One region of the Alitiscatomonas aceti genome, then DNA from elsewhere that is predicted to be linked to it. Evidence: predicted binding sites of a transcription regulator. Region 1 holds the regulator's gene; the other holds the start of a gene.
The links. The regulator Rex, encoded in region 1, represses fermentation and respiration genes when NADH is low (regulators of the CRP and FNR family bind a similar motif). The targets are predictions, from matches to a motif close to ATTGTTAANTANTTAACAAT.
Positions count from the first base shown of each region.

Region 1 (9,136 bases):
GCAAAATATGTTAAAAAAGGTTGTGAATCCTACTTATATGGGAAATGAAGCATCAAGGAAGGAGAGAATGTAGTGGGGAGTATTATGATTGAACTAAAAGGCAAGCTGATATATAAATCCAATATCCTTTTTACCATGTTTGCTGCGCTAGCCTCAATACTGGTACAAATAGCATTATGGCAATATCTGTATCGGGACGATGCTGCGATGATGGGGTATATGATGGGGTATGTTATCTACGCAAACGTAATTCGGACGATATATTCGAATCAAATATACCATATCCTTGCCGGAAAAATACTAAATGGCGATTTTCTCGCCGGTGGTCTACTCCGTTACCATATGGGGCCGCTTAGGTATGTGCATTGTAGCTTTGCTTTTAGGGCACATTTTATTTTCTCTTATATTTGCCATCATTGGTTTTACTGCTTTTATTTTTGTTGAAGTGTGGGCACTTCGGCGACTTCTTGAAGATACGGTGCAGTTTTTGTCTGGAGCGCTACTGCCGATTGCGTTATTTCCCGATCCGCTGAAAAAAATAGCAGAAATTTTACCATTTCATTATCTCTATGATTTTCCCTTACAGCTATTATTGAAAGAAGAGGTGGCTCAAACAACGATTATCAGCATTTTTTTGGGGATCATTGCGTGGATAGGTGTCTTTGGTCTTCTCCTGCATGTAGTATATAAACTTTCGGTTCGTTTTTGCGTCGTTCAAGGGGGCTAAATGGTGAATCCAATAAAAACCTACTTGCTATATGTAAAAGTTTTTTTAAGGCTCGAAGTGAATATAAGGTCGGCTTTGTGTTGGGGATCATAGCGAATTTCTATTGTTATTTTCTGACATTCCTCTCGTTTTGTGTAGTAGTGAGCAGATTTCAGAATATTGCTGGATGGGATTTTGAAGACATGTCCATTTTGTATGGATTAAATTTATGTTCTTATGCAATTGCGGGAACCTTTGTCTGGTATAGCGTTTATCATTTAGAAAATGAAATTACCACAGGGAAGTTAGATTTGTATTTAACACGCCCAATGAGCGTACTGGGACAGCTGATATGCAGCCGATTCGGCGATACTTTTATCGGGCAGATTATTGTGACGCTTATGTTTCTTATTAACGCATTGATAAAAAATTCAGGCATACTTTCATGGCAGATGGCAGCTTATCTGATATGTACCCTGTTTGGCGGAGTTGCTTTGCAGATGGGTGCCATGATTCTTATGGGAGCACTTAGCTTTTGGACTTTACGTTCCGAAAGAATTGGAGAATTATTTTATTATCAGCTCCGCGCTCTGACACATTATCCGCTTGTTATTTATCCGGGCTGGATCAAAGTCCTTTTGACAACAATCGCGCCATGGGCATTTATTAGCTATTACCCGGCCTTGATTGTTTTAAATAAAGCGGTAACGAAATGGGAATATGTTTGCGGAGTTGTATCGCCGATGATTGGATTTTTATTCCTGGGAGCATCTGTTTTCGTATTCCATTGTGGTTTAAGACGCTATACGAGTGCAGGAAGTTAAAGGGGGATCCTATGAAGGAGAACCAGGTAATCATAAAAGCGGAGCATTTAAAAAGAACTTACAGAATAATGGAAAACAGCGGCGGCTTTCTCACACATTTTTTCTCGAACCGCTATAAAGAAATCGCGGCAGTAGATGACATTTCCTTCGAAATTAAACGTGGAGAAATCGTCGGCTTCATTGGGCCTAACGGTGCCGGCAAATCTACGACCATTAAAATGATGACGGGAATTTTAGCTCCCACTGGCGGAAAGGTAGAAGTATTTGGTAAAGAGCCATATAAGCACAGAAAGCTTCCTGTATACTTTAAATAGGCCAAGAGATTGACACAAAAAGATACCTCAAGTAAATTTGGATTATTACTGACCCGACCGTTAGTAAAATTCAAAAAATACAAGAGGTATCTAACATGAATCTTAAGGGCACAAAGAAGAAAAATCAAGTATCAAATGTAAATATTTTCGAGCAGCAGGAGCTTTTGAAGAAAATCGAGGTGATTAGAGAAAATCTAAAAGCTTCAACCTGGCATGAGTTGGAAACCAAAGGTAAGTTTGATAAGAACGCAAAAATCAGTTTTATCTGTGATGATGTGCTTATTTTAGGATGCGATGTAGGCAGTGAAACACACTATCTGAGAGCAATTGATACCAGAGGCAGAGAACTTAGTAAGTCCGCTTTTTCATTCGGCAATCATGCAGATGGATTCAACAAGGCGAAGGAATGGGCAGTAAAGATAGCGGCTGAAAACAATAAAAGTCAGATCGTTCTCGGTCTGGAGCCGACCAGCCATTACTGGTTTTGCCTTGCAACCTGGATGATCTCAAATGGGATCAGTGTGGTTCAGGTAAATCCGTATGCCGTAAAGCAGACAAAGGAACTTGAGGATAACAGCCAACTGAAGGATGATAAAAAAGATCCTAAGCTGATTGCGAATCTGGTAAAAGATGGAAATTTTGGGATGCCATATCTTCCAGAGCAGCTTTACGCAGATCTGAGGCGGTTGTCCATGTTCCGTGACCAGTTGAATGAGGACAGGATTCGGTCGATTAACCGACTGCACCGGGAACTGAAAAGCCGTTCCTGTCTTATCACCTATCTGGAAGACGGACGGTGCAGCTTTTCCAATAATCTCAGTGAAAATGCAATCCGTCCATTTACCGTTGGCCGCAAGAACTGGCTCTTCTGTGATACTCCTAACGGAGCCCAGGCCAGTGCCATTGTATACTCAATGGTAGAAATGGCAAAAGCGAATGGAGTAAATGTCTATCACTATCTTACCTATCTTCTTGAAAAAATGCCATCGGATAGGATGAGTGATGAGGAATTAGAACTCCTGGCTCCGTGGAATGAAAATGTTAAAACTGAAATCCAATGCCGTGTAAACGACACAAATCAATCGGATGTGAATTGTCAAGGTACACCGGCTACTGAAAAGCAGTCGGGTAATTTTTTAACTATGGCTGAATTTTAAGCGATTACCTTTTAAATCAGAGTTTTTGTACCGTTCGATAAACAAATGCAATAGAGGCATACTTTTCTTTTTGTATATTTCACGGAATTCTCGAACACAATGCATCAACTCTCTAAGTTGGGGATATTTCTGTAAAATATATGCCTTATGGTTTTTGCTAAGTTCCATTCCCATCCAAAGATAACGGAATATACCGTTTCGTGAAAGGTGGTCATATTTTTGTAAAGCCTTTTTGTTTTGAAGTGCTTCAGGTGAAGAACTTTTGTAAATTGCAACATCAATTTGGAATCGCTCTATGATTTTATTCATATAGTCATATGCTGCAGATTGACCGCCTTTATATCCTTTTTCAATAACATTGCGATATACATCTTTTCGACTGATGCCAGAAGTTAAAGCTTTGACAATATAATCATAAAACTGATCCATTCTGCTATGAAAATCTTTTTTACAAAGTGCTTCATATTCTCCATTGAGATATTTTGTTACTGTATTTCTGCTGCAATGTAATACTTTAGAAATTTGGCGTTTACTGTATCCGGCAGAATTATATTCCTTTATCGCAGTGTACAGTTGTACCCTTTTTTGATTATATTCGTTAAGGTTATCCACACTGTATGGCTTTTTTTTTACCATCGTTTTCAACTGATGGTTCTGCAATGCTGTTAGAATCAGATGGAATTCTGATATCAACGGGCAATACAGAACTTATAGTATTTCTTATGGCCTCTAATAAATTTTGATGAAGATGAAATCTGTCAGCAATCTGCATAGCCTCGGGCAATATTTCCTTTATGGCTGCTGAATAAGCACTTGCCCGATCTCGTGTCACCGCTTTTATATGTTTATTTTTACTTAACCATTCTTTTAGTGTTTTACCATCACGCCCATCTAAAATTGCCACTGGTTTATGTGTTGCCTCATCTACAATAATTGTCCCATAAGTATGCCGTTTCTTAAATGCAAAATCGTCCACTCCAATAATACTTCCACATGGAACTTCCGGTTGTGCTGCATATCGTTTCGTTAACAATCGGATAATGCTATCACCACTGGTTTTCAGATTCATAGAACGGCAGATACGAGCACTACCTTCACAGTTTGTTTCCAATGCCAAAGTGCATATAAAATCTTCACAACGCTCTGTCATACGGCTGTAATAATTCAAAAAACCATCTACATTCTCAACAAAGGTTGTAACATCACAGGAAGAATCGTCGCACTGATACTCGGAAGCATTTACAATTAAATACGTGGTTCTACCCAAAATCGGAAGATCTTGAAGTTTTCTTTTATAAGTACCATGTTTATGTTCTGAAAGCACCCCGCACTTGGGACATGTACAATTTTTTGATTGTACAGAAACATGGATATAAATTTCTTTTTCGTTTTGAGTTACTTCTGTGATGCCTATTTCTTCAGGGTAAAATTTTTGTAATTCAAGAGTATCTTTCATCTGTTTCAATTCCTTCCATAATGACAAAATTCCTAAGATAATTTTATCATTTTAGCACTTGTGTTCCAATCCCATTTACGGATAATTGCGGATGAACCAGAATCGTCCGGAATACTCAAGCTGATGGCTGTCATATCCACGATCTGCAAGCACACTGCTCCCTTCTATATTTATATGCTCCAGTACCGGTATGGCAAAAATCCCGTCATCAATCCATTTACGGAAGCGGCTGTATACCGAATTCCAAGGTCCATAACGTTTTGGAAGGTCATGCCAGGGAGCGCCGCTGCGTGTGATCCAGACCATTCCGTTAAGCATGGAGCGGTTATCCTTTGGGGGACGTCTGGGTTTTCCGGTCTTTTCCAGAGGAAGTAAGGGTGCGATCTGTTTCCATTCCTGATCTGTCAGTTCGTAACGTCTTAACATAATACCAGCCCCCTTTTTCTTTATTCTGCCATGAAAAAGAGGACGTAAATAAACGTTTTGTATACTTTTTAATTTTCATACACGCTCTAACCATAGCAGAGAACTCCTTTATGTGATTTTTGTTGTGATGACTAAAATATAACACAAAGGAAGTATCTCTGCTCTTTAAATATTCCGTTGCGGCACATGTATTGTAATCCTACACACTAAGGTAAGCGTAATTTCCTCCCGATCCACTTGACAAGGATTTGACAAAATGCATAGATATGCTATAATGTTAACATCGGCGTACCGGGGCGTGCTGCCCCTGTGCGAAGGTGCTATTTGATCGTTACACAGGAAGGTGAAGACACAACATGACAGAAGAGAGACAGATTTCAAAGGCAGTAATTTCCAGGCTGCCCCGGTATTACCGCTATCTGGGCGAGCTGATGGAGGAGGGGATCGAGAGGATCTCGTCCAACGAGCTGAGCGCCAGGATGAAGGTCACCGCCTCCCAGATCCGCCAGGATCTCAATAACTTCGGCGGCTTCGGGCAGCAGGGATATGGATATAATGTAAAGTATCTTTATACGGAGATCGCCAGGATCTTAGGCATCGACCGGCAGCATAACCTGATCATCATCGGAGCCGGAAACCTGGGCCAGGCCATTGCCAATTATACCAACTTTGAAAAACGCGGCTTCATGATCAAGGGAATGTTCGACATCAACCCGCGGCTCATCGGCCTGGTGGTGCGCGGAGTGGAGATCCGCAGCATTGACAATCTGGAGCAGTTCATTGTGGACAACGAGGTGCAGATCGCGGCCCTTACGATCCCCAAGTCCAAAGCGCCGGAGATCGCAGACCGTCTGGTCCGGGCAGGGATCAAGGCCATCTGGAATTTTGCCCATACGGACCTCAACGTGCCCGACGATGTGGTGGTGGAAAACGTTCATCTTTCAGAGAGTCTGATGCGTCTTTCCTACCGGGTATGCAGTATGCAGGACGAGCGGGAGCGGAAGGAACGGGAAAAAACAGTATGATCCTTGGAACGGGCTGTGATTTAGTGGAAATTGAGCGGATGAAAAAAGCCTGTGAAAAAGAGGCTTTTTTATCGCGTGTGTATACAGAAAGGGAGCGCCGGCAGGCAGGGGGGAAAGCCTCTGTCCTTGCCGGCGATTTTGCTGTGAAGGAGGCTGTGGCCAAGGTCTTCGGGACGGGCTTCCGGGACTTTATGCCAGGGGACATCGAGGTCCTCCGGGATGAGCTTGGAAAGCCCTATGTGAACCTGTATGGCAGGGCCAGAAAGACAGCAGAAGAAAAGGGGATCCTCCGGCTGGAGGTATCCATTTCCAATACAAGGGAGTACGCCATGGCCTTTGCCGTGGGGGAAGGAGAGTGACGGAATGAAGGATCTGCTGAATGCCGCAGAGATGAAGGCGGTGGATAAAAGAAGCATCGAGGAATACGGGATCCCATCTCTGGTACTGATGGAGCGGGCGGCCCTGGAGGTGGTAAAACGGGCCGGAGAGCTTCTGGAGCCGGGGCTTTCGGGGAATGAGGCCCTGGAATACGGTCCGGGAAGGGAGCGGCTTTTAAAGGAAAGGAAACGGAAGACGGTCTGGGCAGTCTGCGGGTTTGGAAACAACGGGGCCGACGGCGCGGCGGCGGCCAGGATGCTGACGCTCCAGGGCTTTTCCTCTGTCATCCTCCTTCCGTCCCAGGAGGGAAAGCGGAGCCGGGAGCTGGAGGTCCAGCTTTCGGTGGCGGAAAAGCTGGGGATCCCCATCCTTACCCTGGGCGATCTGCTTCCAGAGGCCTGCGATCTGATCATTGACGCAGTGTTTGGCATCGGGCTTTCAAGGCCGGTGGAGGGCGTTTATAAGGAGCTCATCGGCCTCATGGAGGAAAAACGGCAGCGGGAGCTGGTCCCGGTGGCGGCGGTGGATATGCCGTCGGGCATCAGCTCGGACACAGGGGCTGTCATGGGCTGCGCCGTAAAGGCGGATGTGACTGTGACCTTTGGCATGAGGAAGGTGGGCCAGGCCCTGTTTCCGGGCCGGGAATACTGCGGACGGCTTTTTGTGGAGGACGTGGGCTTTGTGCCTGAGGATCCGGAGCAGGCCGGAGAGCACGTCCATGCCCACGGACCGGAGGATCTTATGGAGATCCCCAGGCGGCGGGCGGATTCCCACAAGGGGACCTATGGAAAGATCCTGGTGATCGCCGGAGCAAAAAACATGGCGGGAGCCGCGTATTTTTCTGCCCTGGCGGCGTACCGGACCGGAGCTGGGCTGGTGAAGATCATGACGGTGGAGGAAAACCGCAGTGTGATCCAGGAGCGGCTGCCGGAGGCGGTGCTGTCCTCCTTTGATCCCCAGTGGGCCAGCGAGGAGCCAGGGGAATTTAAGGAGTATATCCGTTCCCAGACGGGCTGGGCCGACGCCATCGTCCTGGGCCCCGGACTGGGCCAGGAGGAGTATGCCAGGACACTGGTGGAGGCAGTCTTAAGCGACGCCTATGTGCCCATCGTCATGGACGCCGACGCGGTGAACCTGGCTGCCAGATATCCGTATCTGAAGGGGTATTTTACAGAAAATATCATTCTGACGCCCCATGTGCTGGAATTTTCCCGGCTGACGGAAAAGCCGGTGGAGGAGATCAAGGAGGATCCCCTGGCAGCGGCCAGGGAGTTTTCGGACCAGTACGGCGTCACCTGCGTTTTGAAGGATGCGGCCACGGTGACGGCCAGAAAGGACGGAAAGCTGTTTATAAACTTAAGCGGCTCTCCGGCCATGGCCAAGGGAGGATCCGGGGATGTGCTGACAGGGGTCATTGCGGGACTTTTAGCCATGGGAATGGACGACTGCGAGGCGGCGTCCCTGGGCGTTTATGTCCATGGGCTGGCAGGAGAAGCGGCTGAGAAAAAATACGGCGTTCACTCGGTCCTGGCCGGAGAGCTGGCAGGCTGTATCGGAGAGGTGGTCAATGGAAATGTATAAAAGAGCGTATGTGAAGGTGGATCTGGACCGGATCCGGAAGAATATGAAGGCGATCCGGAGCGTGCTGCCGGAGGGAACGAAGATCATCGGCGTGGTAAAGGCCGACGGCTACGGCCATGGGGCGGTCCAGACCGCGAAAGCCATTGAAGAGGACGCCGCAGGCTATGCGGTGGCCACGGCGGAGGAGGCACTGGAGCTTAGAGGAAATGGGATAAAAAAGCCGGTGCTGGTGCTGGGCCCGGTGCCGGAGTGCCAGTATGGGAGCATGGTGGAGCAGGAGATCCGGACGGCAGTGTTCGATCTTACGCGGGCAGAACGGCTTTCGGAAACGGCGGTGTCCCTGGGGATGACGGCCAGGGTCCACATTGCGGTGGACACCGGGATGAACCGGATCGGTCTGAGGCCCGGCCGGGAACAGGCCCAGGTGGTGAAGGAGATCGCCGGACTTCCAGGGATCGTGACAGAGGGCATGTTCACCCATTTTGCCAGGGCTGACGAGGCGGATAAGACCTCTGCCCGGGAGCAGATCCAGGCGTTCCTGGATTTTTCCCAGATGGTAAAGGAAGCGGGAGTTTCCATTCCCATCCTTCACTGTGCCAACAGCGCCGGGATCATGGATCTGAAGGAGAGCCATGGAACGGCGGTCCGGGCCGGGATCATCCTGTACGGCCTGTATCCGTCGGACCAGGTACAGAGGGAGGCTCTTTTTCTGGAACCGGCCATGGAGCTGAAAAGCTTTATTACCTATATAAAGGAGATCGGACCGGGAGCGGCTGTGAGCTACGGAGGGACCTTTGTGGCGGACCGTCCCATGCGTCTGGCCACTGTCAGCATCGGCTACGGAGACGGCTATCCCAGGAGCCTTTCCAATAAAGGGGAGCTGCTGGTCCATGGGACGCGGGCCAGGATCCTGGGCCGGATCTGTATGGACCAGCTGATGATCGATGTGACCGGGATCCCGGAGGCCAGGGAGGGAGATGAGGTGACTCTTTTGGGCCGGGACGGAACAGAGGAGATCACCATGGAAGAGCTGGCGGACTTAAGCGGCCGGTTCCATTATGAGATCCCATGCCTCATGGGAAAACGCCTGCCCAGGGTCTATGTGTCCGGGGGACGGACCAGGGAGGCCGGGGAGCTTTAACAAGCATTCCGGTCCCAGGGGGAAGCGGCCTTTAAATGCCGGACCGGTTTCAGGTTCCGGCATCATTTTGCGGCAGTTCTGCATAAGGTAATCGTAGAGTGTCAATACTTTCGGTACAGGGAGACCTG
Region 1 is NZ_JAOQJF010000048.1:6,792-15,927, reverse strand. Features, by position in the region: gene OCV69_RS15405 (ABC-2 family transporter protein) at 305-727, shown strand; gene OCV69_RS15400 (ABC transporter permease) at 805-1,530, shown strand; gene OCV69_RS17150 (ATP-binding cassette domain-containing protein) at 1,542-1,844, shown strand; gene OCV69_RS17145 (IS110 family transposase) at 1,940-3,001, shown strand; gene OCV69_RS15380 (helix-turn-helix domain-containing protein) at 2,981-3,646, opposite strand; gene OCV69_RS15375 (ISL3 family transposase) at 3,606-4,457, opposite strand; gene OCV69_RS15370 (transposase) at 4,533-4,883, opposite strand; gene OCV69_RS15365 (redox-sensing transcriptional repressor Rex) at 5,240-5,908, shown strand; gene acpS (holo-ACP synthase) at 5,905-6,267, shown strand; gene OCV69_RS15355 (NAD(P)H-hydrate dehydratase) at 6,272-7,867, shown strand; gene alr (alanine racemase) at 7,854-9,008, shown strand.

Region 2 (14,983 bases), on a different contig from region 1:
CGTTCCGTAATCTGGCTTCACGGCACAGCCGATCCCCAGCCCCCCCGGTCCGATGTGGCAGCTGACACCCAGGGACAGGGGATCGCACATCACCTGCTTTCCTGGAAATGCAGCCTCGATCTCCTTTACCCAGCTTTCTGTTTCTGCCTCTGATGCACTGGAAGCCGCCAGGATATGGACAGCCCCGGCCTCATATGCCTCCTGGAACCTGGTTTCGATCTCACGCTTCATGGCTTCGATCATGATTTTTCTGGCTTTTAAAAAGCCGTGGCACTTTTTAAAGGAATCCAGCTTCCCCGTGGCCAGCTTAAGGACCGGCTTAATGTTGAACACAGCGCCTAAGGCTGCTGCTGCCGGAGTGATCCGTCCTCCTTTTTTCAGATACTCCAGCGTCTGGACGCCGATATAGATCATCATCTGGTCCGATGCCCGCTCCAAAAGCTCCCGGATCTCTTCAGCCGTATACCCCTTTTCCACCAGCTCCAGCGCGTCCAGGACCATACGGTGCAGAGGCGTCGCCACCTGGCCGTGGTCCACCACCAGGACTCTCCTCTCATACTTCTCGTCCCGGGTCAGGGCATATGCCGTCTCGCAGGAGCCGCTGAGTCCGCTGCTGATGGGCATATACAACACCTTTTCATACTCAGACAGAACCCGGTCCCATAAAGCCGTCACCTCCGCCGGAGACGGCTGGGAAGTGGAGACGTCTGCTCCTTCCTTTAATTTTTCCAGAAACTCATCCCTGTCCAGGTCTACGCCCTCATACAGGCAATGGCCTTCAATATAAAACGGCATGGGCAGAACAAATATCCCCCGCTCCGACGCCTCCTTCTGACTGATTCCGCTGCAGCTGTCTGTTATAATCCCCACTGGCTTCATAAATTTCTATTTTCCTTCCCTTTCATTGACAATTATAATACACTATGATACATTTGTGTCGTCCAACTTACTGTAACAACTGTAACATCATAGCTGGGGGCCGTCAATGTTTCTTTTTCATGCCTGTACAAAATATACGTTTTTTGTAACCTCGTCCCCAGAGCCAGAAAAGGAGACCGTATGAAAAACCTATCTAATAAGGAAGCCAATAAGGTCACCAAGGAATGCCTCCAGACCGCCCTGATCCAGCTCATGAGCCAGAAGCCCTTTGAAAAGATCACCATCACCGAGCTGGTCCGCCGTTCCGGTGTTTCCCGGACAGCCTTTTACCGCAATTATGAATCCAAGGAAGAGATCCTGAACGAGGTATGCCGCTCTTTTATCGACAGTCTGTCTGCCTCCTTCTCCGATCCCACCTTCCAGAAGGATCCAGTCCTCTGGTACCGCTGCTTTTTCCAGGACATATGGGACCACGCCATGCTGTTCGGACTTCTCCTGGAGGCGCATATGCTCAATACCTCCGCCTTCACATCTTCCTATTCTCTCGTAAAAAAAGACCACGATGGGGAGCCGGCCTCCCTGTACCGGTATCTGGCATGGGAAGGCGCGTTCTCCACCATTGTGGTCCGCTGGTTCCAGGGCGGGAGGAAGGAATCCATTGATTTTATGGCCGAATTCTGCTCCCAGGTCCTGGTATTTTAGTTTCCGGGCTATTTATAATTTACGATCTTTCCAAAATCTGCCTTTAAGGAAGCGCCGCCCACAAGGCCTCCGTCGATATCCTTCTGTGCAAACAGCTCAGCTGCATTTCCTGCATTCACAGAACCGCCGTACTGGATACGGATCGCCTCTGCCGTCGCCTCATCATAAACCTCGCCGATGCAGGCACGGATCGCTGCGCAAACCTCTTCTGCCTGCTCTGTGGTGGCAGTCTTTCCGGTTCCAATGGCCCAGATGGGCTCATAAGCGATCACTGCCGTCTTTGCCTGATCTGCAGTCACATTCTGGAATGCGATCTTCACCTGCTTGCGGATCAAGTCTAGGGTGATGCCCTGTTCCCTCTGGGTCAGAGTCTCACCGCAGCAGATGATGGGAGTCAGGCCGTGCTCAAAGGCCTTTAATACCTTCTTATTAACCGTCTCGTCGGTCTCTGCGAAGTATTCCCTTCTCTCAGAGTGGCCAATGATCACATATTTCACACCGGCATCGGTAAGCATACTGGGAGAGATCTCTCCAGTGAATGCCCCTTTTTCCTCAAAGTACATATTTTCTGCTCCAACGGCGATATTGGTGCCTTCGCAGGCCTTTACCACCGGAATGATATCGATGGCCGGAACGCAGAACACCACGTCAGCCTCTTCTGTTTTTACCAGGGGCTTTAAGGTCTCCACCAGGGCCGCTGCCTCTGTGGGAGTCATGTTCATTTTCCAGTTTCCGGCGATGATCTTTCTTCTTGCCATTTTATTTATCCTCCTTGATCCATACCCTTCCTATACGCGCATCGGCCGTCTCAGGCTCCGATGCGTCAGGTGTCTTTCACGGGTGGTCCCCATCGTAAAATCCGTTTTTTTCCCGGCCTACTTATCGTCGGCTGCTACGACTCCAGGAAGTGCCTTTCCTTCCAGGAACTCCAAGGATGCGCCACCGCCGGTGGAGATGTGGGTCATCTTGTCCCCGAAGCCAAGCTGGTTCACAGCCGCTGCAGAATCGCCGCCGCCGATGATGGTGGTGGCGTCTGTCTCAGCCAGGGCTCTGGCCACAGCAATGGTCCCGGCTGCCAGGGTCGGGTTCTCGAATACGCCCATGGGTCCGTTCCATACTACGGTCTTCGCATTCTTTACAGCATCGCTGTAGATCCTGCATGTCTCCGGTCCGATGTCCACGCCCTCTTTATCTGCGGGAATGGCATCTGTGGAAACGTATTCCACGTCAACCGGTGCGTCAATGGGACTGGGGAATGCGGAAACCACAGTGGTATCCACTGGAAGGAGCAGCTTCTTGCCCAGCTTCTCTGCCTTTTCCATCATTTCCTTACAGTAGTCCAGCTTTGAATCATCCACCAGGGAATTTCCGATCTCTTTGCCCTGGGCCTTTAAGAAGGTGTAGGCCATGCCGCCGCCGATGATCAGTGTATCGCATTTTTCCAGTAAATTGGAAATTACGTTTAACTTGTCGGCAACCTTTGCGCCGCCTAAGATGGCAACGAAGGGACGCACCGGATTCTCAACGGCGTTTCCAAGGAATTCGATCTCCTTCTGCATCAGATAGCCCACTGCATTGGAGCCGCCCTTTTCTGTGATGAATTTTGTAACGCCGGCCACAGACGCATGGGCGCGGTGGGAAGAACCGAAGGCATCGCATACATAATCGTCTGCCAGGTCTGCCAGCTCACGGCTGAATCCCTCGCCGTTTTTTGTCTCCTCAGCGCCGCGGAAACGGGTATTCTGGAGTAAGATCACGTCGCCGTCCTTCATGGCCTCTACTGCCTTTGCAGCAGCTTCTCCGGTTACATGGTAGTCGTTTACGAATACGACCTCTTTTCCTAACTTTTCAGAAAGGCTCTTTGCCACAGGAGCCAGGGACTCGCCCTCGTTGGGGCCGTTCTTTACCTTGCCCAGATGGGAGCAGAGGATCACCCTTCCGCCGTCGTTCATTAATTTTTTAATGGTGGGAAGAGCTGCCACGATCCTTGTCTCATCGGTGATCGCACCATCTTTTAACGGTACGTTGAAGTCGCAGCGCACCAGGACTCTTCTGCCTTTTACGTTGATGTCGTCGATGGTCTTCTTATTTAAAGCCATGTTCCATTCCTCCTTATTTTTCCGATGATTCCATTATATCATAAAAAATGGGTCCGGTCCATTCCAGACCGGACCCTAAGTGAGTCAAAACCAGCCAGAATTAAGCGTTCAGTAATTTACCGAAGTGCTTGATGGTACGTACCATCTGGCTTGTGTAGGAATTTTCGTTATCGTACCAGGAAACCACCTGAACCTCAGAAGTATTCTCGTCGATGGGAAGGACCATGGTCTGGGTCGCATCGAACAGGGAGCCGTACTTCATGCCGATGATATCGCTGGAAACGATCTCGTCTGTATTGTAGCCGAAGGACTCGTTGGCAGCAGCCTTCATAGCCTCATTGATGGATTCCTTTGTGGGCTGTCCCTTAACAACGGCTGTTAAGATCGTTGTGGATCCGGTCGGGGTCGGAACACGCTGTGCGGAACCGATGAGCTTGCCGTTTAATTCCGGAATAACAAGACCGATGGCCTTTGCAGCGCCTGTGCTGTTGGGAACGATATTGATGGCAGCCGCACGGCTTCTTCTCTTGTCGCCCTTTCTCTGCGGTCCGTCCAGAGTCATCTGATCGCCGGTGTAGGCGTGGATGGTGCACATGATACCGGACTGGATCGGGTAAGCATCGTTTAATGCCTTTGCCATGGGTGCCAGGCAGTTGGTCGTACAGGAAGCAGCGGAGATGATGTGATCATCCTTGCTTAACTGGTCGTGGTTTACGTTGTAAACGATGGTCGGGAGATCGTTTCCTGCCGGAGCGGAGATGATCACGTGCTTAGCGCCTGCATCGATATGAGCCTGTGCTTTTGCTTTGGAGGTGTAGAAGCCTGTGCACTCTAACACTACGTCTACGCCCAGCTCGCCCCACGGAAGCTCTGCTGCGTTGGCCTTTGCGTAGATCTTGATCTCTTTTCCGTCAACGGTGATGGAATCCTCGCCGAAGGAAACCGTATCTGCCAGTGCGTATCTGCCCTGGGTGGAGTCGTATTTTAATAAGTGTGCCAGCATTTCCGGAGAAGTTAAGTCGTTGATGGCAACGATCTCAAATCCCTCTGCGCCGAACATCTGTCTGAAAGCAAGACGGCCGATACGGCCAAAGCCATTAATTGCTACTTTAACTGCCATATTTTCATTCCTCCTAAAATGATCGCTGTTATTTCAGCCTCGATTGTTAAATATTAATCAATTTAGCATGTATTATATATGACTCTTCGGGAAATTGCAAGACTTTTTTTTCGAAATAACTTCTTGTTTTTTCTTGCAACTTGCTGCTTTTTTCCTTATACTGGTGATACATAGAAAAATATCCTCTTTTTTCAAATAAGAAAGGCATGATCCATGCTTCCGAAGTTCAAAAAATTGTCTTTAGAAAAACAATTATTTCTCAGCTTTTTCTCTGTTTCCGCCTGTCTTCTGGTGCTCTCCCTGGGGATCAGCCTGTTTTATAACGTAAACAGACGGAAGGCGGAGATCGATTCCCTGATCAGCGGGGTGGCCGCCTACGCCGCCTCCATGGACCAGGTGATCCACATGCTGGATTCCGGCTATCCGGACAGGGAAACCGCAGCAGCTCTGGACGGGCTCCATGAAAACTTTCCCGATCTGAATGTCATCGCCATCTACGACAGGAACCTCCTGCGGTTTTACCATACGACCCGCCGGGAATCCGGAGAAAGCCTCATAAACGGCGAGGAGCAGGCGGTGCTTTCCGGCAGCGGTCCTTATATCACCACTGGGATCGGTACCCACGGAACCCAGCGCCGGGCCTTTCACGCGGTCGTGGGCAACGACGGCGCCATATCCGGCTTTGTCATGGCCTCAGCGTTTTCCACCTATATCGCCGAGCAGTCCCGGCAGATCTTTTCCGTTTACGCGGCTGTGCTGGTCGTCATGCTGGTAGTCAGTTTTCTGCTCTCCCACGGCACGGTGCGGCTCCTGCGCTCCTCCCTTATGGGGTATCACCCCCAGGAACTCCTGAGGCTTTACCTGCGCCAGGATACGGTGCTCAATGCCATGGAGGAGGGGATCCTCGCCTCTGATCTCACCGGTACGGTGGTCTTTGCCAATCAGCCCGCAAGGGCCCTGTTCCCTCCAGGGGAGGAGCCGCTGGGCCAGCCCATCGGCCGGCTGTTCCCGGCCACCAGAGCCCAGGAGATCCTGAAAACAGGAAGTCCGGTCATGGGACAGGGCTGCTCTCTTTCCGGGCATCCCCTGATCTGCAGTGAGATCCCCATTGGGAATCTCCCGAAGATCCAGGGCGTCCTTACGATCCTCAATGACCGCTATGAGGTGGAGACCCTGTCAGACGAGCTGTCCGGCGCCAGGTCCATGCTGGACACCCTGCGGGCCTTCAATCATGAATTTCTGAATAAGCTCCATGTGATCCTTGGCTATCTCCAGACCGGCCAGACCCAGCAGGCCATCACCTTCATTACAAACAGCAGCCTGGTATCCAGCCAGGCTATCCGTCAGACCGCCGACTGCCTCCGTGTCCATCAGATCTGTGCCCTTGTGGTAGGCAAGATGATGCACGCCGCAGAGCTGGGGATCCTGCTCACCGTGTCTCCCGACAGCCGCTGCATGGGAAAGGATCTGGTCATGGACGTGGGCGACTGTGTGACCCTCGTGGGAAATCTCCTGGAAAATGCCATCGAGGAGCTCCATGGCTCCAAAAAGGAGATCCGCGAGATCACCCTGGGGATCTACGCCAGCACCGAAGGCACAGTCATCACCTGTGCGGATACGGGCCGCGGGATCCCGGCGCCGGTCCTGGAGCGGATCTTTGACAACGGTTTTTCTACTAAAGGAGAAGGCCGGGGCACAGGTCTCCACCTGGTCCGTCAGATCGTGGACCGCTGCGGCGGAGAGATCTCCATCGACACCGAGGAGGGCGAAGGTACCTGCTTCACTCTCACTTTTACAAGAAAGGAATACCAATGATGTATCACGTCATGATCATTGAAGACGACCCGATGGTGGCCTCCATCAACCGGCAGTATGTGGAAGCCACCCCCTCGTTCCAGACAGACCGCGTCTTTAAAAGCGGCACTGAGGCTCTGGAATACCTGAAGGACCATACAACGGACCTGATCATCCTGGATTATTATACTCCCCTTATGAACGGGGATGTATTCATCGACCGGCTCCATGCCATGGGAAAAACTCCTGCAATCATCATGGTCACCTCCGCCAATGACACCGATATCGTCCGCTCGCTTTTAAGCAGGGGCGTTCTGGATTATCTGGTAAAGCCCTTTGAATACGCCAGGTTCCGGACGGCCCTGGAGCGGTTCGCCGCCCAGCAGGAATATCTGCGGGGCGCCAGGCCCAGCCTGAGCCAGAATGCCATCGACCAGCTCTTTGCCGGGCCCGATCCTGCGGCAGATTCTGTCCCCCAGCTTTCCAAGGGACTCAATGAAGCGACTCTGAACATGATCCGCCGGTTCCTTGCGGAGCATCCGGAGGGTCTCTTTACCAGCGAACAGATCGCGAAGCAGATCCATCTGTCCCGGATCACCATCCGCCGGTATATGAATTATCTGGTGGATATCGGAGAGATCGTCAGCTCCATTGACTATAAGACCGGAGGCAGGCCGTCCATTCAGTACAGCCTGGGCCGCCGGAATTATACGCTTTAAGGCCGGCGGGACTACGAAACTTACGAAAGTCTGTTACATACTTACTAAAATTGACTTTTCCTCCACGGCAATTTATACTTTTTTTATAAATTGTTTATGTTTATAAAAAAAGATTGGAGGATCTTAATTATGGCAGACATTATCAGTTATTTCGGCACCTACACGCCGGCTGCCGACGGAGCTGCTGCATCGTTCAAGTTTGAATATTTATGCACGCTCGGTTTCGCAGCCATCGTCATCTTTCTGGGGCGTGCCATTGTGGCGCGCTCCGCACCTTTAAGAAAGTACGCGATCCCGGCTCCAGTGGTTTCCGGTATTATCTTTTCCATCCTGGTCTCCCTGATCAAGGGCATGGGCATCGTGGATATTTCCTTTGACGCTTCCCTGATGAAGGATCTGACCCAGAATATCTTCTTCTTATGTGTAGGCTTTGGCTTCAGTGCAAAAATGCTCCGCCATGCCGGAGGAAAGCTCTGTGTGATGATCGCCTTCGCGGCATGTCTCCTCATCACATGCCAGGATCTCCTGGGCTACGCCTTGAGCCAGCTTCTGGGAATGCATCCGCTTCTGGCTCTCCAGTGCTCTTCTGCCGCTATGTCCGGCGGCGTAGGCACAGCGGCCGCCTTCGGCCCCATTTTTGAAGGCTGGGGAGCTCCCGACGCCACCACCATCGGCGTTGCGGCCGGTACCATGGGAAATATCATGGGCTCCCTGATCGGCGGACCTGTGGCAGCCTTCCTGATCGCAAAGCACGGTCTGAAGTCTGACCCCAACGATAAGCCGGAGGCAGCGGCCACCGGAAAGGTTCCGGAATTAAACAATACAAAAATGATCATGATGTTTGCCCTGACTCTGCTTCTCGCAGCCCTTGGCATGCCTATCTACTGCCTGCTGGACAACATCCCCATGATCGAAATGCCGAAATTCATCGGCTGCCTGTTCGCAGGTGCCATTGCCAGAAACGTCATGGAGGCTGCCGGCATTAAATTCTATGTACCTGAGGTAGACGCCATCGAGCATATGTTCCTGGAGCTTTACCTGGCTCTGGTCCTGATGACCACCGATTTCACAAAGCTGGCTCCTGTGGCCGGGCAGATGAGCATCATCCTCATTGCCCAGGGTATCTTCATGGCACTGTTCGGGATCTTTGTATCCTTTAACCTGTTTGGCCGCGATTACGGCGCAGCCGTTATGACAGCCGGAAACATCGGCTGGGGCTGCGGTTCCGGATCCAACGCCGTCGCCAACGAGAAGGCCCTGATGGACCAGTACGGCTGGCACAACATCGCATGGGTATTATATCCGTCCTTTGCCGTTATCATTGACGATATTTATAATCCCATTTTCTTATCACTCTTTGGCGGCCTCTTTAAAGGCTGATCGTAATTTGACATTTTCCTGTATTCGTTTTACAGTTTACCTTCCCTTTTTAAAGACAGGCCGGCAGCCCCCAACTGCCGGCCTGCTTCTTTTTGCACGGTGCCGGCCAGAGCCCCGGCCAAACAGTTTCAAAAAACCGGTTGTATCTCCGGCGGCTTCCGTGTTATGATGAAAGCAGCTTTGCTTTGAGATCCGTTTGAGAAATGGAATGGTGTAGACGAATGATCAGACATTTTTTTGCCGCCTTCGCGGCAGTTACTGTATTTTCCCTGGCTGTCTCCGGCTGCAGGACCGCTTCCCTGGCATCTCCCGAGCCATCGGAGGACCAGCCAGCCGACCGTCTCCGCATCCTCACCATCGGCACTGCCGACAGCGGAGGAACTATGTACCCGGTGGGAAAGGCCATCGCCCAGGCCATCAGCCAGGCTGATGCCTCCATCACCGTCAACCTCAGCGCCTCCGAGGGCTCCGTCTCCAACGCGCTGGCCCTGCAGAACGGAGAGATCGATCTGGGGCTTGTGAGCGGAGACGTGGCTTACGCAGCCTTAAACGGTCAGCAGGAGTTTGAAGGCGCTCCCTGCCGGGACCTGCGGGTCATTGCCGCCGTATATCCCAGCCTCTCCAACTGGATCGCCCCCTCTTCGCTGGGGATCTCCTATATCCATGAGCTGAAGGGCAGGCGGATCGCCATTGGCCCCCAGGATTCCTCCACGGCGCTTTCCGCCAGGATCGTCCTGGACGCAGCCGGCATCACAGAAACCAACTCGATCCTGAAAAATGATGGCCTGGGCTCCGGCTCTGAAGGGATCCTCAGCGGTTCCCTGGATGCGGTCCACGGGTTTGCCGGCGTTCCAATCAGCGGCTTTTCCCAGCTGGCTGACGCCATGCCCTGCACGATCCTCCGATATACAGACCAGGAGCTGGACTCCATCCTAAGTGAAAACTATTTTTATTACAGAGACGTGATCCCGGCCAAAACCTACCCGGGACAGGACCGGGACGTGGATACCTTCGGCATCAAATGCCTGCTGTGCGTGGATCAGGATATGGATGAGGGACTGGTTTACGAACTGACGTCCATCCTATATGAAAACGCCGGTTCCCTGGGCCGGCAGCACCCCTCTCTTTTCGCCATGTCAAGAGACCGGTTTATGTATTCAGCCCTCCCCATTCCCCTGCATCCCGGAGCGGAACGGTTTTACTGGGAAAAGGGATTGTTATCAGAAACACATGGAAAAATGGAATAAGAAAGGAATCAGTATGATATCAGACTGTCATGTACACACAGAATTTTCCGGCGATTCCAAAGCGCCGCAGAATGCCCAGGTCCAGGCAGCCCTGGAACTGGGCATGAAAGAGATCTGTATCACGGACCACCACGACCCCGGCTCGTCCCAGATGACCCATATTGACTTTACCCTGGATCTGCCCGCCTATCTCCGGGCCCTGGAAGACACAGTCCAGGCCTTTGAGGGGAAGATCCGCGTCCTTAAGGGGATCGAGCTGGGCCTCATGCTCCGGGAGAAGGACATTCTCACACGCCTGGGCGCAGAGCTTCCTGTGGATTATATCATCGGCTCCAGCCATTTCCTGGACGGTCTGGACGTCTACGATCCGGCCTGCTACCAAGGCCGCAGCGAATACGCCTCCTATTTCCGGTACTTTGAATCCACCCTGGCCCGGATCCGGACCCTGGACTGCTTTGACAGCCTGGGCCATCTGGATTACATCGTCCGCTATGGCCCGGTCCGCAATGAAAATTATGATCCCAGGGATTACATGGACATCATCGACGAGATCTTAAAGACCCTGATCCACCGGGGAAAGGCCCTGGAATGCAACACGGCCGGCTTCAAATACGGCCTGGGCCACCCCCATCCCCAGGAGGAGATCCTCCTGCGCTACCGGGAGCTGGGCGGAGAGCTCCTGACCGTGGGCTCCGACGCCCATACTCCTGGACAGGTGGGCGGCTTCTTTCCCCAGACCGCTGAGATCCTGAAGTCCTGCGGCTTCCGGTTTTATACCGTCTACCACCAGAGAAAGCCTGTATTTTATCCCCTGTGAGCCTGGTCCTATTTTTTCTTCATTGCCTGCTCCACATCCTTGTGGAACTGCTCCCAGGCATCCTCATGGTCCACAAAATATTTGGGACAGATCTTTCCCGTCACGTCATAGTGGCGGATCACGTCCTCGGGCTTCAGCTTAAATTCCGTACAAAAATACGCACACAGCTCCACCAGGGACTCATATGTACTGTCGTAAAACTTCCCCGTCTCATCGGGATGGCAGCACTCAATGGAAATGGTATCGCTGTTTCTGTGGTTGGACGCATAGGCCACCTCCGTAAGGGGAACACACTGGACCACCTCTCCCTCCAGCCCGATCACAAAGTGGCTGCTGGCTGATGTGGCGTTTTCCCCGGTCTGGTCCTTCAGCTGCTCAAAATAGCTCCTGTTTTCCCTGGCCGTGCTGCATGGATTTGCCACATAATGGACCACGATCCCCCGGACCTCCTCCAGCGGCTTCTGGGGCCTGGAATACGGATTGGGAGTCAGAAGGTCCACCTGCACATACTCCGGCACCTGCACCTCCCCCGGATCCACCTGTTTTTTCTGGAATACATTTTTAAACAGCACGATCACCGCTGCCAGAATGATCACAGACGCCGCCGTAAAAAAGCCTGCCAGGATCAGCTGGCGGATCCGCTCCTCCTTTTTTCTTTTGATCCGCCGCATTTCCCTCCTCAGCCGTCTCTCCTCATCTTCTCTCTCCATGACTCATATCCTTTCCTTTTTCTCCTGTACTTCACACGCCGGACTGCCGTTTCCCATTTCTCCGTCCATTGCCAGGGCTCTACGGCTCCAGAGGTTCCATGGCCCCGATCCCCAGGCCGCCCCGGGCAGAATCCATGTCCGGACCGGAAAGTCCTTCCCTGTATACGGCCAGGCTTACGACCTCCGTCAGAGGCACATATACGGCTTCATTATGGAGGCTTTCCATAATGTAGGCCATGTCCTCCTTCATCCGTTCCCCGTCGTTCTGTACCAGGGTGTCCCGCATGATCACATCCAGCTCCCGCTTTCCGCTCATTCCGCTCTGTACCAGATGGAACTTATCCCCCGGAGACGCCATACAGAAAAAGCTGCCATAGGGTTCATAAGGGATCCCCCAGGTCCTGGAAAGCAGAAGGTCGAACTGGCCCGACTGCCAGCTTTCCTCATAAGCCGCTCCCGTCTGGGGAACCAGATCCACCTGGATCCCGGCCGCTTCATACTGGGCCTTTAACATCTCTCCCACTTGACCGTTTCCGGCAATGGAATCGTCGTATACCAGCCGGAGCTCCAGCCGCTGGCCGTTTTTGGACCGGATATTCTCTCCCTCTGCATAGGTCCAGCCTGCTTCCTCCAGGATCCTTCCTGCCTCCTCCAGATCCTGGCCATAGGGAGCGATCCCCACGTCCGTTCCGGGCACCCTCCAGGAAAAATAGGAACCCGCCGGTTCCTGGAGCCCTCCATAGACCTTTTCCGAGATCTCCTCACGGCCTGCGGCGTACTCCAGGGCCAGGCGCACCACCTTATCTCCCGTCACCGGCCCCGCTGTATTCAGGTTCAGCACAGAAATGCTGGACGAAGGAGCCGATGCTGTCTGGAATCCGGCTTCCTCAAGCTCCTTAAAAAGCTCCAGTGAGATATGCTCCGAGTCCACCATCACATCCGCCTCTCCGGCCTTCATGGCCTCAGCGGCCTCTTCTGCGCTGGAGCATACCACTGTCCTTAAATACCGGAAGCCCGGCTTTTCTCCCCAGTAGGCCTCATTGCGCTCAAAAACGGAATATTCGCCCTCCACGTACGTTTTCAGCTTCCACATCCCGGTACCCAGGGTGGAAAAACCATTTTCCTCTTCCGGCTCCGCCAAAGCTCCCGCACTCTGATAAACATCGCCCTCAGCCGCAAAGCCTTCGTCACCCATCATCCCGAAGGGATAGCTTCCGGCCAGGTCATTCAGAAGGGACGGGGCCGGAGCCGTTAAATGTACCGTAAGCGTCGTCTCGTCTGCGGCCTCCACAGAGCTGACCGCCGCCAGGGACGGCAGATATGGATAATATTCCCTGTGTCCCAGGACCAGATCCATATTTCTTTTGGCATTTTCCGCTGTAAACGGGCTCCCGTCGGAAAATTTTACGTCCGGCCGCAGATGAAAGGTGTAAGTGAGCCCATCGCCGGATATCTCCCACTCCCTGGCCAGCTCCGGCACCGGAACGCCGTTCTCCATGGCCGTCAGCCCCTCATAGACCCAGTCCAGGGCATAGGCCGGGCTTTCTCCCGTATACGGGTTTAAGGTTCCCGTATCCTCAAACACAGCCACTGTAAGCATCCTGTCCTCCAAAGCCTCCTCTTCGGAGACCGCCGTTTCTGCTTCCTCTGACTGCATCTGGCCAGTGGTCCCGGCCGCTGTTTTATCCATATCTCCGGCATCCCGGCTCCCGCAGGCCGTCATGGCCGCCACCGCAGCCGACGCCAGAAGTCCCCATGCCAGTCTCATCCCACGCTTCATATCAAGTCCCTCCAGATCATGTCCATAAAAATGTATGGTACAAGTATGGCACGGAATCTTTCGGAATGCAAGCGACAAAAATCTTAATATCCCGTCCGTGACCACATCACAGAAAAGCCTATGTGGACCAGAAAAGCTGCGTGGCCTGCGGCTGCTGCGCCAAGGTCTGTCCCATGGACGCCATCCAGATCTTCCATGGGATCATGGCCCAGGTGGACATGGGAAAATGCGTAGGCTGCGGCAGGTGCGCAAAGGAATGTCCGGCCAGCGTCATCACGATCCGGGAGGCGGCACGGTGAACATGAAGAAAAAATGGTACGACTATCTCTGGATCCTGTCCCTGGCATATCTGGCCCTGGGCTTTTTCAATATCATGGCCGCCTGGCTGGGACTGCTCTGCTTCTTTATCTCTCTGAGCATTTCCATGGTCTCCGGTGCCAAGGGCTGCTGTAACCGGTACTGCGGCAGAGGGCAGCTTTTGGGCCTCCTGGGCGGACGCTTCGGTCTTTCCCGGAAAAAGGATATTCCCGGCTGGATGAAGAGCCGGTGGTTCCGATACGGCTTCCTGGCCTTTTTCCTTGTGATGTTCATGCAGATGCTTTTTAACACCGCCCTGGTCTTTTCCGGAGTCCGGGATCTCACGCAGGCGGTGGCACTCCTGTGGATCTTCCAGGTCTTCTGGCTCTGGGCGTATTATGGGACCCGGCTCCATGCCGGAGCGGCCCAGTTTGCCTTTGGCTTTTACAGCGTGATGCTGACCTCCACCATCCTTGGCCTGGTGGCCATGGTCCTTTTCAAGCCCCGAAGCTGGTGCGTTTACTGTCCCATGGGGACCATGACCCAGCTGATCTGTCAGGCAAAGCACCGCGTTTAAACCCTTTTCCACTTTTTTAATGGCATATGTCAGTTACATTCTTGACATATGCCATTTATCGTTGTATACTGAGAACAGAAAGAAAACAGCTATCATATGAGGAGGTGGATATCATACCAAGACCAAGAAAATGCAGAAAAGTATGTCAGCTGCCCCGGATCCAGGAATTCCACCCTCTGGGGCCTCCGCCCTGCGGACCGGCCGTGGTCCTTAACGTGGATGAATACGAAGCCATCCGTCTCATTGACCAACAGGGGCTTTCCCAGGAGGAGTGCAGTGCTTATATGCAGGTGGCCAGGACCACGGTCCAGATGATCTACAATTCCGCCAGGAAAAAACTGGCGGAAGCACTGGTCAATGGACTTCCCCTCCGGATCGAGGGGGGGGCTTACCAGCTCTGCGACGGAAACGAAAAAGCCTGCGGCTGCGGCGGATGCAGAAGACATCTTCACGTCTGCAGCCAGAAAATTCTCAGAGAGGAGGAGGAACATGAAAATCGCAATCCCATTGGATGAAAATAAAAAGGACGTGTGCATCGTCCTGGCCCGCGCGCCCTATTTCCTGTTCCGGGAAAATGGGAATAACGCCATCGTCCCAAATCCGGCGGCCCAGGCCCAGGGAGGAGCCGGGATCCAGGCGGCCCAGTTCCTTGTGGACAGCCAGGCGGATGCACTGATCACCGTCCGGTGCGGCCAGAATGCTGCCGAGGTCTTCCAGGCCGCCGGGATGAAGCTCTATAAATCCGCAAATAAAGCCGCTGCGGACGATCTTGCCGCTATGGAACGGGGGGGTCTGGAGGAGCTGACCCAGTTCCACGGCGGATACCACGGCATACAATGAAGATCGCCTGCTTAAGCGGTAA
Region 2 is NZ_JAOQJF010000035.1:5,502-20,484, reverse strand. Features, by position in the region: gene OCV69_RS13860 (DegV family protein) at 1-879, opposite strand, end outside; gene OCV69_RS13855 (TetR/AcrR family transcriptional regulator) at 1,060-1,581, shown strand; gene tpiA (triose-phosphate isomerase) at 1,590-2,339, opposite strand; gene OCV69_RS13845 (phosphoglycerate kinase) at 2,457-3,680, opposite strand; gene gap (type I glyceraldehyde-3-phosphate dehydrogenase) at 3,781-4,800, opposite strand; gene OCV69_RS13835 (sensor histidine kinase) at 5,035-6,615, shown strand; gene OCV69_RS13830 (response regulator) at 6,612-7,313, shown strand; gene OCV69_RS13825 (sodium/glutamate symporter) at 7,443-8,693, shown strand; gene OCV69_RS13820 (TAXI family TRAP transporter solute-binding subunit) at 8,915-9,940, shown strand; gene OCV69_RS13815 (histidinol-phosphatase HisJ family protein) at 9,954-10,757, shown strand; gene OCV69_RS13810 (peptidoglycan recognition protein family protein) at 10,766-11,467, opposite strand; gene OCV69_RS13805 (ABC transporter substrate-binding protein) at 11,547-13,247, opposite strand; gene OCV69_RS13800 (4Fe-4S binding protein) at 13,370-13,546, shown strand; gene OCV69_RS13795 (4Fe-4S binding protein) at 13,549-14,121, shown strand; gene OCV69_RS13790 (DUF134 domain-containing protein) at 14,226-14,636, shown strand; gene OCV69_RS13785 (NifB/NifX family molybdenum-iron cluster-binding protein) at 14,611-14,961, shown strand; gene OCV69_RS13780 (nucleotide-binding protein) at 14,958-14,983, shown strand, end outside.
Region 2: gap (type I glyceraldehyde-3-phosphate dehydrogenase) is a predicted target of Rex. The motif match lies at 4,843-4,862, and genes of this name have one in related genera.